Regions from separate parts of the Streptomyces sp. DF42 genome, predicted to be linked through region 2. Evidence: predicted binding sites of a transcription regulator. Region 2 holds the regulator's gene; each other region holds the start of a gene.
What was found. Region 2 encodes HrcA, which represses chaperone genes, less so after heat shock. Its sites were predicted from a motif close to TTNGCACTCNGNNNNNCNGAGTGCNAA; they were not measured.

Region 1 (3,233 bases), 2.8 Mb from region 2:
GTCTCGGTCGTCAGGAGGAGGGAGGCGATGGAGGCGGCGTTCTCCAGGGCGGAGCGGGTGACCTTGACCGGGTCGATGACGCCGGCCTTGACCAGGTCGCCGTACTCGCCGGTGGCGGCGTTGAAGCCCTGGCCCTTCTCGAGCTCGGCGACCTTGGAGGTGATGACGTAGCCCTCCAGGCCGGCGTTCTCGGCGATCCAGCGCAGCGGCTCGACGACCGCGCGGCGGACGACGGCGACACCGGTGGCCTCGTCGCCGGTCTTGCCGAGGGAGCCCTCCAGCACCTTGGCGGCGTGGACGAGCGCGGAGCCACCACCGGAGACGATGCCCTCCTCGACCGCGGCGCGGGTCGCGGAGATGGCGTCCTCCAGACGGTGCTTCTTCTCCTTGAGCTCCACCTCGGTGGCGGCGCCGACCTTGATCACGCACACGCCGCCGGCCAGCTTCGCGAGGCGCTCCTGGAGCTTCTCGCGGTCCCAGTCGGAGTCCGTGTTCTCGATCTCGGCCTTGATCTGGGCGACGCGGCCCACGACGTCCTCGGAGTTGCCGGCGCCGTCGACGACCGTCGTGTCGTCCTTGGTGACGGTGACGCGGCGGGCGGAGCCCAGCACGTCAAGGCCGACCTGGTCGAGCTTGAGGCCGACCTCCTCGGAGATGACGGTGGCGCCGGTGAGGATCGCCAGGTCCTGCAGCATCGCCTTGCGGCGGTCGCCGAAGCCGGGGGCCTTGACCGCGACCGCGTTGAAGGTGCCGCGGATCTTGTTGACGACCAGGGTGGAGAGGGCCTCGCCCTCGACGTCCTCGGCGATGATCAGCAGCGGCTTGGAGGAGTTGGTCTGGATGACCTTCTCCAGCAGCGGCAGCAGGTCGGCGATCGAGGCGATCTTGCCCTGGTTGATCAGGATGTACGGGTCGTCGAGGACGGCCTCCATACGCTCCTGGTCGGTGACGAAGTACGGGGACAGGTAGCCCTTGTCGAAGGCCATGCCCTCGGTGAAGTCCAGCTCCAGACCGAAGGTGTTGGACTCCTCGACGGTGATGACACCGTCCTTGCCGACCTTGTCCATCGCCTCGGCGATGAGCTCGCCGACCTGGCTGTCCTGGGCGGACAGGCCGGCCACGGCGGCGATGTCGGACTTCTCGTCGATCGGGCGGGCCGTCGCGAGGAGTTCCTCGGAGATGGCGGCCACAGCCGCGTCGATGCCCTTCTTCAGGGCGGCCGGGGAGGCGCCCGCGGCGACGTTGCGCAGGCCTTCGCGTACGAGCGCCTGGGCGAGCACGGTGGCGGTGGTGGTGCCGTCACCCGCGATGTCGTTGGTCTTGGTCGCCACCTCCTTCACCAGCTGGGCGCCGAGGTTCTCGTACGGGTCCTCGACCTCGACCTCACGGGCGATGGTGACGCCGTCGTTGGTGATGGTGGGCGCGCCGAACTTCTTGTCGATGACGACGTTGCGGCCCTTGGGGCCGATCGTCACCTTGACCGTGTCGGCAAGCTTGTTGACGCCGCGCTCGAGGGCGCGACGGGCGTCCTCGTCGAACTTCAGGATCTTCGCCATGGGAGCGGTTCAGCCCTCTCGGAAAATGTGGGTGAAACGAACTGCGCCCCTGACGCCCGGCTTCATAAGGTCGCGGGGGCCCGGGGCGCAGCTCACAGCAGATGTGCTTCGAAGTGAATTACTTCTCGATGATCGCGAGCACGTCGCGAGCCGAGAGGACGAGGTACTCCTCGCCGTTGTACTTCACCTCGGTGCCGCCGTACTTGCTGTACAGCACGATGTCGCCGGTCTTGACGTCGAGCGGAAGACGCTCGCCGTTCTCGAAGCGGCCCGGGCCCACGGCCAGGACGACGCCCTCCTGGGGCTTCTCCTTGGCGGTGTCCGGAATGACCAGGCCAGAGGCGGTGGTCTGCTCGGCGTCGAGCGGCTGGACCACAATGCGGTCCTCGAGCGGCTTGATGGCAACCTTGGAGCTGGTGGTCGTCACGATCCGACCTCCCCCTTCGGAGATCTCACGGGGTTAACTGTCTGAGGTGGCGACCAGGTGGATCCGTCGTCGCGGGTGCCGGACCTGCCCGTCGCGTAGTTGGCACTCTCCAGTGGGGAGTGCCAGACCCGAGACTATGACTGCGATTAGCACTCGGTCAAGCGGAGTGCCAATGCCGTGCGGCGCGTCGGCGGAGATTGCCGGTGAACGCCGGGTTCTGCGGCGCCCTGGGTCGGCGTGAGCGTCCCCGGGGGCTGCCGCCCCCCGGGCCCCCCGCTCCGGCCTGAACGGCCTCGTCCTCGAACGCCGGACGGGCTGACGTGCCTGAGGCGGCGTTGCAGAGTCAGACGTAGTCCTCCAGGCGGCCCACCGTCAGGCCCGCCCGCTGGACCCGGCGCAGCAGGCGCGCTGTCCGCTCCCGCAGTGTCGGGCCCGAGCGCTCGTCCGGGTCCACGGCCACGATGTCGCCGGGACGCAGGCCGTGGCCGCCGCGGAGGTAGGCCAGTTCGCCGCCTCCCGTCATCGAGGCGCGCCACAGGACCAGTGCCGAGATGCCGCAGTCGGCGGCCGCCCGCCGTGTGGTGGGGTCGTAGGCGCCGTGGGGAGGACGGAACAGCCGGGGCCGGATGCCGAAGCGGGATCTGAGCCTGTCCTGCTGGCCGCAGATCTGGGCGCGCCGGCCGGCGTAGGGCAGACCGCGCAGGGCGGGATGGCCGAGGGTGTGGTTCTGGATGCTCGCGCCGACCGACTGGAGGCGGGCGAAGTGGCCGTATCCCGGCCCGACGACGCTGTCCGTGAGGAACATGCTGACGGGCAGGCGCAGTTCACGGACCATGTCGACGAACCGTGGGTCCTTCTCGGCCCCGTCGTCGTAGGTCAGGAAGACGACCTTGTCGCGGGTCGGGACGCGGGAGAGGACGGGGGGCAGGCCCCTGCCCTCGGTTTCGGTACCCGCCCTCGGCGCACGGGACGGCTTCGGGGCGGGGAGCAGGGGAGCGGTCAGGCCCCAGCGGCGGTACGGCCGTTCGGCCGCGCCGCGCGGCCCGTGCGCCCTCACCCGCTGGGCCGCCTTCGCGCCCAGTCGCTCGATCGGGTCGACGGACTGGGCGCAGCCGGTGAGCAGGACGACCGCCAGCGCACCGGCCGCCAGGGCCCGCAGCCTCACAGGTAGTCCTCCAGGCGGGCCACCGCGTATCCCCCGGCCGTGACCCTCCGCAGGAACCGGCGCATGTCCTCGACCATCGTGCCCT
Region 2 (3,233 bases):
CATCGGGATGGTGACCGTGCAGTGCAGGTCGTCGCCGCGCCGCTGGAAGGTCGAGTGCGGCAGCTCGTGGATCTCGACGTAGAGGTCACCGGCGGGGCCGCCACCGGGGCCGACCTCGCCCTCGCCCGCGAGCTGGATGCGGGTGCCGTTGTCGACACCGGCCGGGATCTTGACCGTGAGCGTGCGGCGCGAGCGGACCCGGCCGTCGCCGGCGCACTCCGGGCACGGCGTCGGGACGACGGTGCCGAAGCCCTGGCACTGCGGGCACGGACGGGACGTCATGACCTGGCCCAGGAAGGACCGGGTCACCTGCGACACCTCACCGCGGCCGCGGCACATGTCACACGTCTGAGCGGTCGTGCCGGGCGCCGCACCCTCACCGTTGCAGGTGGAGCAGACGATCGCCGTGTCGACCTGGATGTCCTTGGTCGTGCCGAAGGCGGCCTCGTCAAGGTCGATCTCCAGCCGGATCATCGCGTCCTGGCCCCGGCGCGTACGCGACCGCGGGCCCCGCTGCGACGCCGTACCGAAGAACGCGTCCATGATGTCCGAGAAGTTCCCGAAGCCGCCCGCGCCGAAGCCGCCGGCGCCACCGCCGGCCTGCGAGAGCGGGTCGCCGCCGAGGTCGTAGACCTGCTTCTTCTGCGGGTCCGACAGCACCTCGTAGGCGGCGTTGATCTCCTTGAACCGCTCCTGGGTCTTCGGGTCCGGATTGACGTCCGGGTGCAGCTCGCGCGCGAGCCGCCGGAAGGCCTTCTTGATCTCTTCCTGCGACGCGTCGCGGCGCACGCCGAGAACGGCGTAGTAGTCCGTGGCCACTTACGACTCCGCCAGGATCTGTCCGACGTACCGTGCCACTGCGCGTACCGCTCCCATCGTTCCCGGGTAATCCATGCGAGTCGGTCCGACCACGCCGAGCTTGGCGACCGCCTCATTGCCCGAACCGTAGCCGACCGACACCACCGAAGTGGAGTTGAGTCCCTCATAGGCGTTCTCGTGCCCGATGCGCACCGTCATGCCCGAATCCCCCGCCTCGCCAAGCAACTTGAGGAGCACGACCTGCTCCTCCAGCGCCTCCAGGACGGGGCGGATGGTGAGGGGGAAGTCATGCCCGAAACGGGTCAGATTGGCGGTGCCGCCGATCATCAGCCGTTCCTCGTTCTCCTCGACCAGTGTCTCCAGAAGTGTGGAGAGCACTGTCGAGACCGTACCCCGGTCTTCGGCGTCGAAGCCTTCCGGCAGGTCTTCCACGAGGTGGGGGACGTCCGCGAACCGGCGGCCCGCGACCCGGCTGTTGAGCCGGGCCCGCAGGTCGGCGAGGGAGGCCTCGCCGAACGGTGCCGGGCAGTCGACCATGCGCTGTTCGACCCGGCCGGTGTCCGTGATCAGCACGAGCATCACGCGCGCGGGGGCGAGCGAGAGCAGCTCCACGTGCCGGACGGTCGAGCGGGTCAGCGACGGGTACTGGACGACCGCCACCTGCCGCGTGAGCTGGGCGAGCAGCCGAACCGTCCGCGCCACCACGTCGTCAAGGTCCACGGCGCCGTCGAGGAAGTTCTGGATGGCCCGCCGCTCGGGCGCCGACATCGGCTTGACGCCCGCGAGCTTGTCGACGAACAGCCGGTACCCCTTGTCGGTGGGGATCCGCCCGGCGCTGGTGTGCGGCTGGGCGATGAACCCCTCGTCCTCCAGGGCCGCCATGTCGTTACGCACCGTCGCCGGGGACACTCCGAGGTTGTGCCGCTCGGTGAGGGCCTTCGACCCGACGGGCTCCTCGGTGCCGACGTAGTCCTGGACGATGGCGCGCAGTACCTGAAGCCGTCGTTCACTCAGCATCGCGCACACCTCCAGAAGTCGTCCCCCAGGCACTTCGCCTGGCACTCTGTCCGTCCGAGTGCCAGCCTTTCCCGGCCCAGTGTACGGCTGTGGGGTACACCCAGGGCAAGGTCGGCCCCCGTCGGCGGGGTCGTACGGCTAGCGTCGCCGTATGACGGTGACTTGGGAAGAGCTGGGGTGGGATCGGGTGGCGGCCGGGGTCGGGCGGTGCCGTCTTCCGGGCTGGGACTGCACGGCCGGACTGGTCGTCGGGGCCGGCACGGCGCTGGTGATCGACGCCGGTTCGAGCCTCGCGGAGGGCGTGCGGTTGCGTACCGAGGCGCAGGAACTCACCGGTCACCGTGTGACTCATCTCGCGCTCACGCATCCGCACTTCGACCATGTCTTCGGGGCGGCGGCGTTCGCGGGTGCGCAGGTGTACGGCGCGGTGGGCATGGACACGGTGTTCGGCGCACGGCACGCGCGCGAGGAGCTGCGGGCGGACGCGGTGGGCAACGGTCTGGACGCGCGGGTGGCCGAGGAGGCGGTGGACGCCCTTGTCGCACCCCGGCATCACGTCTCCGGCGAGTGGACCCTCGACCTGGGCGGCGGGCGGCAGGTCCTGCTGGCCAACGTGGGCCCCGGCCACACCGCCCACGACCTCGTCGTCCTGGTCCCCGGCTCCCCGGAGGTCGTCTTCTGCGGCGACCTGGTCGAGGAGTCCGGTGAGCCGCAGGCGGGCCCCGACGCCGTCCCGTCGCAATGGCCGGCCGCCCTCGACCGGCTCCTGGACCTGGGCGGCGCGGACGCGCTGTACGTGCCCGGTCACGGAGCGGTGGTCGACGCGGGGTTCGTGCGGGCACAGCGCGACGAGCTGGCCGCGCGTTTCGGCGTGTCGTGACCGCCGCCCGGCGGCTTCTCCTATCGTCATCCGAATGCGCCAGTACTCCGCCGATCTGACCCCGCCGTGGAAGAAGCCCAAGCCCGTCCCGGAGGTCGCGGCCGAGCCCGGTCTGGTGGTCGAGGAGCCCGGCACCGGTTTCTGCGGCGCGGTGATCCGCTGCGAGGCGGGCACGGTGACCCTGGAGGACCGCTTCGGCAAGCACCGGGTGTTTCCGATGGAGCCGCGCGGGTTTCTGCTGGAGGGGCGCGTCGTGACGCTCGTACGCCCGTCCTCGGGGCCCGTGCGCCCCAGCCGCACGGCATCCGGTTCGGTCGCCGTCCCCGGCGCACGCGCGCGCGTGGCCCGCGCCGGGCGCATCTATGTCGAGGGGCGGCACGACGCCGAACTGGTGGAGAAGGTCTGGGGTGACGACCTGCGCATCGAGGGCGTGGTCGTCGAGTACCTGGAGGGCGTGGACGACCTGCCGTCGATCGTGGCCGAGTTCGCGCCGGGTCCGGACGCGAGGCTGGGGGTG
Region 3 (3,233 bases), 1.2 Mb from region 2:
TTCGTCCCAACCTGGAGTCGTTCCGCGACGCTGGGCTCGTGTAGCTGTTCTTGTCTGCGGGCCGCTGGGGGCTGGTCGCGCCCGCGTGGCGGTAGCCGCACATCGAACACAGCCCCGCGCCCCCGAGGGCGCGTACCTGACCGGAGGTTTGAACATGAGCGTTTCCGTCCGCATCCCCACCATCCTGCGCACCTACACCGGGGGCCAGGCCGAGGTCGCCGCTGAAGGGGCCAACCTCGGCGAGGTCATCGCCGACCTGGAGAAGAAGCACACGGGTATCGCCGCGCGCGTTCTCGACGACCAGGGCAAGCTGCGTCGCTTCGTCAATGTGTACGTGAATGACGACGACGTCCGCTTCGAGCAGGGGCTGGAGACGGTGACGCCGGACGGTGCGGGCGTCTCGATCATCCCGGCCGTTGCCGGAGGCTGACCCGGAACAGGTCGAACGACCCGATTATTACCGTCGGCAATGTCGGTTACCGAGAGTTCATCGAATTGCCCCCTCCGCGAGAGAAACGGAGGGGGCAATTCTGCATGGTTGAGCACGGTACAGTTGGGGAACCCGCTTGGCTCCGTATGCCGGATGCATATGAGTTCTCTCTTTCCAGGCAACTAGAAGCAGCCAAAGTGTGCAGGTTTTTTGCGCCTTATGCTCCTTTTGTGGGGCCCGACTTGCCCTGAATTCGGGCGAATTCTCAGTAAATTCCCGACCGGTCGTGCCCGGATTTCTCGTCCGATTGACCTGTTGCAGACGGCAGTTGGACAGATACATTCGGCCGCGGTCGACGCGTTCCGGCGCACGCCCCCAACCGTGGGGGGTGAGGTCTGACCCGGATCCGCGAAGTGCGGATCTGTGCAAGGGCCAGTAATAGGGGAGTTAGGCATGGCTCAGGGCACCGTCAAGTGGTTCAACGCGGAGAAGGGGTACGGCTTCATCGCGGTCGACGGTGGTGCGGATGTTTTCGTCCACTACAGTGCGATTCAGATGGACGGCTACCGCACCCTGGAAGAGGGTCAGCGGGTCGATTTCGAGATCTCGCAAGGCCAGAAGGGGCCGCAGGCGGACATGGTCCGGCTCGCGGCCGGCTGAAGCACGCGCCGGGTTACTGCAGCGACGTTCTTCTTTCTTGATCGAAGGGCCCGCGCCTCAGGGTGCGGGCCCTTCGGCATGCCCGGAGGATCCGGGCCGGGCCCACGCGGTCACGCGCCCGATCCCCGGGAGGCGCTTGCACTCGCAGGGGGCGAGTGCTAATCATTGCGTTAGCACTCTGAAGGTGAGAGTGACAACGAAGGACCGGGTCGGTGAGGCCCGCAGGCCGGGTGGGGCAAGGAACCACAAGGCCGGCGAGCCGTCCGTCGCGGGCGCGGGCGCGGTCCGAAGGAATCACCCCCAGTCCTGGAGGGACCACTTCACATGGCCAAGATCATCGCGTTCGACGAGGAGGCGCGGCGCGGCCTCGAGCGCGGCATGAACCAGCTCGCGGACGCCGTGAAGGTGACGCTCGGCCCCAAGGGCCGCAACGTCGTCCTCGAGAAGAAGTGGGGCGCCCCCACGATCACCAACGATGGTGTCTCCATCGCCAAGGAGATCGAGCTCGAGGACCCGTACGAGAAGATCGGCGCCGAGCTGGTCAAGGAAGTCGCCAAGAAGACGGACGACGTCGCCGGTGACGGTACGACCACCGCGACCGTTCTCGCCCAGGCCCTCGTCAAGGAAGGCCTGCGCAACGTAGCCGCCGGCGCCAACCCGATGGCCCTCAAGCGCGGTATCGAGAAGGCCGTCGAGGCCGTCTCCGGTGCCCTCCTTGAGCAGGCCAAGGACGTGGAGACCAAGGAGCAGATCGCTTCGACGGCCTCCATCTCCGCCGCCGACACCCAGATCGGCGAGCTCATCGCCGAGGCGATGGACAAGGTCGGCAAGGAAGGCGTCATCACCGTCGAGGAGTCCCAGACCTTCGGTCTGGAGCTGGAGCTCACCGAGGGTATGCGCTTCGACAAGGGCTACATCTCGGCGTACTTCGCCACCGACATGGAGCGGATGGAGGCGTCGCTCGACGACCCGTACATCCTGATCGCCAACTCCAAGATCGGCTCCGTCAAGGACCTGCTCCCGCTCCTGGAGAAGGTCATGCAGTCGGGCAAGCCGCTGCTGATCATCGCCGAGGACGTCGAGGGCGAGGCCCTGTCGACCCTGGTCGTCAACAAGATCCGCGGCACCTTCAAGTCCGTCGCCGTCAAGGCCCCGGGCTTCGGTGACCGCCGCAAGGCGATGCTGAACGACATCGCCATCCTCACCGGCGGCGAGGTCATCTCCGAGGAGGTCGGTCTCAAGCTCGAGAACACCTCTCTCGACCTGCTGGGCCGCGCCCGCAAGGTGGTCATCACCAAGGACGAGACCACCATCGTCGACGGCGCCGGTTCCACCGACCAGGTGCAGGGCCGGGTCAACCAGATCCGTGCCGAGATCGAGAACAGCGACTCGGACTACGACCGCGAGAAGCTGCAGGAGCGCCTGGCGAAGCTCGCCGGCGGTGTCGCGGTCATCAAGGCCGGTGCCGCCACCGAGGTGGAGCTCAAGGAGCGCAAGCACCGCATCGAGGACGCCGTCCGCAACGCGAAGGCCGCCGTCGAGGAGGGCATCGTCGCCGGTGGTGGCGTCGCGCTCATCCAGGCGTCCAGCGTCTTCGAGAAGCTGGACCTCGAGGGTGACGAGGCGACCGGCGCCAACGCCGTGCGCATCGCGCTTGAGGCCCCGCTGAAGCAGATCGCCGTCAACGCCGGCCTCGAAGGCGGTGTCGTGGTGGAGAAGGTGCGCAACCTGACCCCGGGCCACGGCCTGAACGCCGCGACCGGCGAGTACGTCGACCTGGTCAAGGAAGGCATCATCGACCCGGCGAAGGTCACGCGCTCTGCCCTGCAGAACGCCGCCTCCATCGCGGCGCTCTTCCTCACCACCGAGGCCGTCATCGCCGACAAGCCGGAGAAGGCCGCCGCGCCTGCCGGTGGCGGCATGCCGGGCGGTGACATGGACTTCTGATCCTCCCGAGGATCACGAGTTCATCGCCGTACGCATCTGCCGTACGCATCTGTACGACACCGAGGGCGGCACTCCCTGTTCCGACAGGGGGTGCCGCCCTCGGGCGTGTCCGGGGTCACAGGGCGGCCGGAAATGCGGTGACGCAGGGGGCGGTTGACTCCTGGGAAGAGTCGATGCGCATGCACATACTGAGGAG

Region 1: a site for HrcA is predicted at 2,130-2,156, ahead of groES (co-chaperone GroES). Genes of this name have one in related genera too.
Region 3: a site for HrcA is predicted at 1,261-1,287, ahead of groL (chaperonin GroEL). Genes of this name have one in related genera too.

What each region holds. Positions count from the first base shown of each region.
Region 1 is NZ_CM177859.1:5,928,318-5,931,550, reverse strand. Features, by position in the region: gene groL (chaperonin GroEL) at 1-1,556, opposite strand, end outside; gene groES (co-chaperone GroES) at 1,675-1,983, opposite strand; gene ACYUED_RS27335 (polysaccharide deacetylase family protein) at 2,327-3,148, opposite strand; gene ACYUED_RS27330 (polysaccharide deacetylase family protein) at 3,145-3,233, opposite strand, start outside.
Region 2 is NZ_CM177859.1:3,137,358-3,140,590, forward strand. Features, by position in the region: gene dnaJ (molecular chaperone DnaJ) at 1-819, opposite strand, end outside; gene hrcA (heat-inducible transcriptional repressor HrcA) at 820-1,836, opposite strand; gene ACYUED_RS14315 (MBL fold metallo-hydrolase) at 1,988-2,716, shown strand; gene ACYUED_RS14320 (DUF3097 domain-containing protein) at 2,751-3,233, shown strand, end outside.
Region 3 is NZ_CM177859.1:4,298,512-4,301,744, reverse strand. Features, by position in the region: gene thrC (threonine synthase) at 1-44, shown strand, start outside; gene ACYUED_RS19465 (MoaD/ThiS family protein) at 155-430, shown strand; gene ACYUED_RS19460 (cold-shock protein) at 884-1,090, shown strand; gene groL (chaperonin GroEL) at 1,415-3,037, shown strand.